Regions from separate parts of the Blautia sp. LMAG:89 genome, predicted to be linked through region 3. Evidence: riboswitches for the same ligand, from Rfam matches in the RefSeq annotation. Region 3 holds a riboswitch; each other region holds the start of a gene.
The links. Region 3 has a riboswitch for cobalamin ahead of CCC70_RS05410 (cysteine-rich small domain-containing protein). Riboswitches for the same ligand answer to the same signal wherever they lie in the genome.
Positions count from the first base shown of each region.

Region 1: it holds a riboswitch for cobalamin, as region 3 does, so the genes downstream of both, nikB (nickel ABC transporter permease) here and CCC70_RS05410 (cysteine-rich small domain-containing protein) in region 3, are expected to answer to the same signal.
Region 2: it holds a riboswitch for cobalamin, as region 3 does, so the genes downstream of both, CCC70_RS00350 (ABC transporter permease) here and CCC70_RS05410 (cysteine-rich small domain-containing protein) in region 3, are expected to answer to the same signal.

Region 1 covers NZ_NANC01000012.1:210,854-213,130, reverse strand. Annotated here, with positions in the region: gene CCC70_RS14190 (M14 family metallopeptidase) at 1-736, shown strand, start outside; cobalamin riboswitch at 1,022-1,210, shown strand; gene nikB (nickel ABC transporter permease) at 1,394-2,277, shown strand, end outside.
Region 2 covers NZ_NANC01000003.1:15,052-17,328, forward strand. Annotated here, with positions in the region: gene CCC70_RS00345 (MATE family efflux transporter) at 1-706, shown strand, start outside; cobalamin riboswitch at 854-1,027, shown strand; gene CCC70_RS00350 (ABC transporter permease) at 1,164-2,093, shown strand; gene nikC (nickel transporter permease) at 2,109-2,277, shown strand, end outside.
Region 3 covers NZ_NANC01000004.1:291,799-294,075, forward strand. Annotated here, with positions in the region: gene CCC70_RS05405 (phosphatase) at 226-942, shown strand; gene CCC70_RS05410 (cysteine-rich small domain-containing protein) at 1,049-1,336, opposite strand; cobalamin riboswitch at 1,604-1,773, opposite strand; gene CCC70_RS05415 (C40 family peptidase) at 2,005-2,277, opposite strand, start outside.

The sequences.
Region 1 (2,277 bases), on a different contig from region 3:
GATCATCGTTCCACTGGTCAATGTCAGCGGCTTTGAGCATCGCACCATGAGTCTGGTCTATGAGGATGGCAAGAACCTGAACCGCGTTTTTCCCGGAGATCCTGAGGGAACAGCTGCAGATCGTATTGCCTATACTATAGTGACGAAACTTTTTTCTATAGCAGATTATTATATCGACCTACATAGTGGAGATGGGTTCGAACAGCTTCATCCCTATGTTTATTATGTAGGGGTTGTAGATGAAAAGACAGCAGAGAAGTCATTACATATGGCACGGCATATCGGCGTAAAATATGTAGTCCGTTCCACAACTGCCACAGGTGGCGCCTACAATTATGCTTCTTCTCTTGGAATTCCAAGTATTCTTATCGAAAGAGGCGGACACAGCTACTGGACCTGGGAGGAAGTAGAACAGGATAAAAGAGACGTCCGTCACCTTGTTTTTCATCTCCAGGGAAAGGCGTGTCATGGTCTGAAGCATTACCGTCAGATGCTTCTTGAAAATGTAGTCTATGAATATGCGCCGTATACAGGATGCTGGTATCCATCCAAGAAGCCTGGAGAGTACTTCTTTAAGGGAGAAGAATTAGGTGAACTGAGAGATTACTATGGAAATTTACTTTACACATCTATTGCAACTGAAAACGGAGTCGTACTTTATCAAACAGCCAGTCTGAACATTATTGAAGACGGACCAATGATCGCATATGCAGCGATCACGGAGACTCTGACCTGATAGTAAACAACCTTTTCAGAACGCTTCTGTCTGAAATCATATTGAAACAGTAAGAAAACCGGGTTTTACCATTTGCTATTCTATTTGTAAAAACAGCGAGGTAAAATCCGTGTTTTTTTTAGCAGATCAGATAAATCCAATTGTCATATCCCCCATGGGGGATATATACAATTCAAGCATCTTTAACAAAATTTATGAGTTTTCTAAAAATATAACATTTTTCCATAGACATAAACTATAGTTTTATCATATAATGTTGCAGTAATTTAACAGCATTTGCTGATTTTCACATCAGCCGTTGTAAGTTCTGAGAGGATTAATAGGGAAACCGGTGTAAATCCGGTACGATCCCGTCACTGTAAGGGGGAATCCTCAGACAAAGTACCACTGGTCGAGTGCGTGAGAAATAGACCGGGAAGGTGTTTGAGGGTAAGGATCCTAAGTCAGGAGACCTGCTTGCAATTGTTTTAAAATGATTCTTACGGAAGATAGGAAGCATATTTATTTTGTGTGCCCGTATTTCGTCACGGGCTTTTTTCGTGCAAATTTCTAAAATTCCATGCATGTTCTGCATATTAAGAATCCAATAGTTTCTTTTATCTAACTCAATTAAAACGGCAATGTTAAAATCGCATCAAATGAGGAAAGGAGTAAAACGTGACAAAGAAACAAGTAGGAAAAAGATTTCTCCAAATCATCATTGTATTATTTGGAATCAGCTTTTTCACATTTGGACTGACCTACCTGTCACCTGGTGATCCTGCGGAGATCATGCTGACAGAGTGTGGTAATCTTCCTACACCAGAGCTTCTGGAACAGACAAGACATGAGCTTGGCCTTGATCAGCCATTTCTCGTGCAGTATGGTTCCTGGCTGAAGGGTGTTGTTACAGGAGATATGGGACAGTCCTATTCTTTCAAAATGCCGGTAACAGATAAACTGGTATCCTGTTTCTGGCCGACGCTGAGGATGTCGTTGCTGGCACTTCTGATGATGGTCATTATTTCCATACCGCTTGGAATCTTGGCCGCTGTATATCAGAACAAATTCCCGGATTATTTTGTGAGAGGAATTACCTTTGTGGGAGTATCTGTTCCAAGCTTCTGGCTGGGCCTGATCCTTCTCAGCATCTTTGGTGTTCAGCTTCGCTGGATCAATGTTGCCGGGGGCAGTACGGATTTTAAATCCATGATCCTCCCGGCGCTGACTCTTGCACTTGCTATGTCTGCAAAATATACCAGACAGGTAAGAAGTGCAGTACTGGAGGAACTTCACCAGGATTATGTCACAGGTGCAAGAATGCGTGGAATTAAGGAAAGCGTCATTCTCTGGAAACACGTTCTTCCTAATGTTATGCTTCCGCTGGTAACGCTGCTGGGGCTTTCCCTTGGAAGTCTTCTGGGAGGTACTGCAGTTGTAGAGATCATTTACAACTGGCCTGGAATGGGAAATATGGCAGTAAAGGCGATTTCCTGTCGTGACTATCCTCTTGTACAGGGCTATGTACTCTGGATCGCGATCCTGTACATGTGCATCAACCT
Region 2 (2,277 bases), on a different contig from region 3:
CCCGGATATCCGCCTGAAAAAGGAGGATTTTTACAGGCAGCCTTCTATGAGCCTGCGGCTTTTGGAACTGGCGGTTCCTCTTGCGATACAGAATGTGATCATCTCCGTGGGAGGACTTGTGGTACAGTATGTGATCAATGGATTTGGTTTTCTGTTTGTGGCGGGATTTACGGCATCGAACAAGTTGTATGGGGTTTTGGAGATGGCTGCCGTTTCATATGGATATGCTATTACAACCTATGTGGGCCAGAATCTTGGTGCAAAAAAATACCAGAGGATTCGAAAAGGCGTGCGCAGCGGCACTTATATGGCAGTGCTCACTTCGGCTTTCATTTCCGGCATGATGGTACTGTTTGGACGTAATGTACTGTCCCTGTTTGTATCCGGTGAACCGGATCAGACCCGACAGGTATTGGATATAGCATATAAGTATTTGTTTATCATGGCTGTCTTTTTGTGGGTGCTGTATCTGCTGTATGTGTATCGTTCCGCTATCCAGGGCCTGGGTAATACTTTGATTCCGCTTGCCAGCGGCATTGCAGAATTTATAATGCGTGTCAGTGTTGCGCTGCTGCTGCCAAAACTGATCGGTGAAGATGGAATATACTATGCAGAGATCTGTGCATGGAGCAGTGCAGCTGTTTTATTATTCGTAAGTTATATGATCATTATACGGAAATATAAAGAAGTCACCGTTCATACATAATGTTATTTACTTAAGGGATCTATAATAATACAGGCAGAAAATATCCGGGTTTCACTATGAAATGTTCAGGTATTTTATATTTGACAAAAAACTATTTATATAAAAAGAAAAGTATGATATTATAATACTTATTCATTGCAACTATGAAAATTGAATAGTCAGAAGGGTGTACAAAGTACTTAATAAGGAATCTGGTGAAATGCCAGAACAGCCACCGCTACTGTGACAGGGACGAAAACCAAAATATCACTGGAGAGATCCGGGAAGATGGTAAGTAGGAAGAACTGGAGTCAGGAGACTTGCCTTTTTGACAGAAGAATTCTGATTCGGATGGGATACAGAAGGAATAAGCTCTGCTTGAGGTAGAGGTTTGTTTTTTGTGCTGATATGATGCTGGATCATATCAGCTTTTTTTATTTTAACCGAATAAACAGATGAAAAATGAGGAGAGATGAAGATGGGAAAAGTAATTGCAAAGCGTTTTATATTTATGATTCCGGTAGTGCTGGCGGTTACATTTATTATTTTTATGCTGAGTTTTATATCGGCAGGTGATGCTGCCAGAGTGCTGGCGGAGAAAAAATATGAGCATCCGTCACCGGAGCAGGTAGAAGAAGTACGGCATGAGGAAGGACTGGATCAGCCGGTGCTGGTACAATACGGGAAATGGCTGGATCAGGCACTTCATGGCGATTTTGGAAAATCATATTCTACCAGAAAACCGGCTTTTGAGGAATTAAAAAGATATTTTCCACAGACATTTAAACTGGCAGTTACTTCGTTTTTATTGTTGATGATCGTATCAGTCCCTCTCGGAATTTTGTCGGCAATTTATGAAAACAGAGTTCTGGATAAAGTCATTCGCATTTTGTCGTCCCTCAGTGTATCTATGCCGTCTTTCTGGATCGGTCTGATGCTGCTCTATATATTTGGAGTAAAGCTAAAAGTGATTTCCGTGATCGGAGGAGATGCCGGAGGCATCCCGATTCTTGCGGCATTTGCCATGGATATCAGTTTTTTTGGAATTATGACGAGATTGATCCGTACCAATATGATACAGGTGCTGAAGCAGGATTACATACGTGCCAGCAGAGCCAAGGGATTGTCATCTGTAAATGTAATTTTGCGTCATGGTCTGAAAAATATTCTGATTCCTGTGCTGACACGTCTGGTATCAATTGTGATCGGTTTTTTCTGTGGTTCAGCTGTGATAGAAAGTATTTTTTCAATTCAGGGAATCGGAAATCTGGCATTGAAATCCGTGATCTCAAAAGACACTCCGGTGCTGCAATGTTTTATCTTTATTCTGGCTGTTGGCATTGTAGTATTAAATTTTCTTGTGGATATCGCCTATTCTGCGATTGACCGGCGAATCCAGTTAAAGTAAAGGAGAGATCATAGAATGGGAAGCAGAAGAAAGCAGAAAACAGAAAAAAGCATGATCCAGAATCTGTACTGGAAACAGGTATTCCGGTCACCAAAAACAAAAATAGGATTGATGGTGGTCATAATTTTTGCACTGGCAGCTATTTTTGCACCTGTACTGGCGCCACATGATCCACTGCTTGTGG
Region 3 (2,277 bases):
CCAACATGTGTTTCTAGCTGTTTTTGTGGTTTTTATCGGTTGCGCCCTGTTGATTTTATTTGTTTTTTGTATTTTTATGTTTTTCTCTATTGACTTTGTTTTTCTGCTCTGCCATACTTGGATTTATATAGGAATTCCTTTGTTTTTCAGAAAAAATTTATGCAAAGCGGACATTCGTATTCCGCTCTGTCACATGTTCTCAAACAGTAAAAGAGGTGTATTTTTATGTATCTTTCTGATATGCATACCCACTCCATCGCCAGTGGTCACGGCACGGAATGTACCATCACCAACATGGCACGCGCAGCTGCCGAGAAAGGTCTCCGGCTTCTCGGGATCACTGATCACGGTCCCGGCACTCTGGCAGCCGGAACTTCCTCCTATTTCCGCAGCCTTACCTATTCTCCCAAAAAACATTTCGGTGTAGAATTACTCTACGGAATTGAACTGAATATCCTTGACCGCAGCGGAACGGTAGATTTAGATCAAGAATTATTATGCAAACTTGATTACGCCATTGCCAGCATGCATGCCTGGAATTACCGTTGCGGTACCAGAGCCGAAAACACAGAAGCTTTTATCAATGTAATGAAAAACCCCTGTGTAAAGATCCTCGGACATAGTGATAACACTCATTACCCGGTTAATTATGATGCGCTTGCAAGGGCTGCCAGGGAAACCGGCACGATCTTTGAGATCAACGAAGCTTCTCTTGCACCTTATGGCTATCGTGGCGACACAAGAGAAAACTGTTTCGAGATCCTTCGATGCTGCCGCAAATATGATCTGCCGCTGCTTCTTTCCAGTGACAGCCATGGCCCGGAGCATATCGGAGATTTTACCTGTGCTGCTGAGTTTGTTCATCAGGCCATGTTTCCGGAACAGCTGATCCTCAACAACCAGATTCCCAGACTCAAGGTTTTTCTCCAAACCAGAGAATGATCTTCTGTATCTTTTCCGACAGATAACAGATATTGTCCCCTAAAACAAAACAGGCCAGTTCAAACACAGGAATATACATTTTCCTGTATCTGAACTGGCCTGTTTTTTATTTTTCCCGCTGCTTTCGTACAATTTCCGCAAGCTCGCTATATTTACCTGTAACATATCCAAAATTTTCTTTTCTGTGAGGAAGCTTGCATTCGGTGCAGTCTTTGATCCCGCTTTCCGTAAAGCGGAAATTACCACCACATTTATCTCCCAGTGCATATAAAGGACAATAGCAGAACAGACAATTGAAGTTCTCCGGATCTGCTCCTTTATGGCACGGAAAATATTCACAGTTTTTGTGGCTGAAGTAAGAGTATTCTTTGCCTTCCCAGTATGGTTTCTCCATGGCTCTTTTCTCCTCTCCTGACATAACCACACATAACTTTTTCCTATAAAAAAGAGGTAGCGATGCCACCCCGGGGTAGAAATATAATCCGTTCATGAGTGCGCGGAGGGAACGAATGTATCCGGAGTAGTATCGCCTGCCATTTAATCATGTATAATTCATATGAACAGGCGCATTCCATAAAAAAATGCCTACTCTCGTAAAAAAGTAGACAACGTCCCAGGGGTGCGGAGTCCCTGAAATGGTTGTTACACTTTACACGGAAGTTTAACCTCGCCATAACAAGCAGGTTTCCTGGCTCCGGGATCATGACTCCTCTCTCCTTCTCATACATACGTACAATGGACTATGAGATTCGCTCCTCCGTTACAGTGACCGGATCGCTCAGGTTTCACACCTGATTCCCTTTTCTGTGGACTTCTGATAATCAATATATAACTGTCAGCTATCCTCAGCACTTGCTATGTTCAATATGGAATTATACTGACATTATAATAACATCCTGTTAATTATATGTCAATACTGTTTTCAATATTTATACATTTTTGAGCATATTTTGTTGCTGTTCACTCCGTTCCATGGGTTTTCAATATTTTTTCCGACGTCAAAAACAGCCCGACAAACTGCTGTCGGGCTGCTGTATTTTTATTTTCTGTTGTACGTTCTTATTATACAAGACGTCTTACAGATACAATTGTTCTGTATGTAGCATCATTGCTGATCTTGATCCCGTCCTGAGAGTTCGATGCATGAACGATCTGGCCATTACCCATGTAAATAGCCACGTGTCCGCCATAGCAGATCAGATCTCCCGGCTGTGCATCTGCGTAGGATACTTCTGTACCTGCATTCTGCTGCTCATAGGAGGTTCTCGGAAGGCTGACTCCGAAGTTCGCATAGACACTCTGTACAAATCCGGAGCAGTCTGCACCATTGGTAAG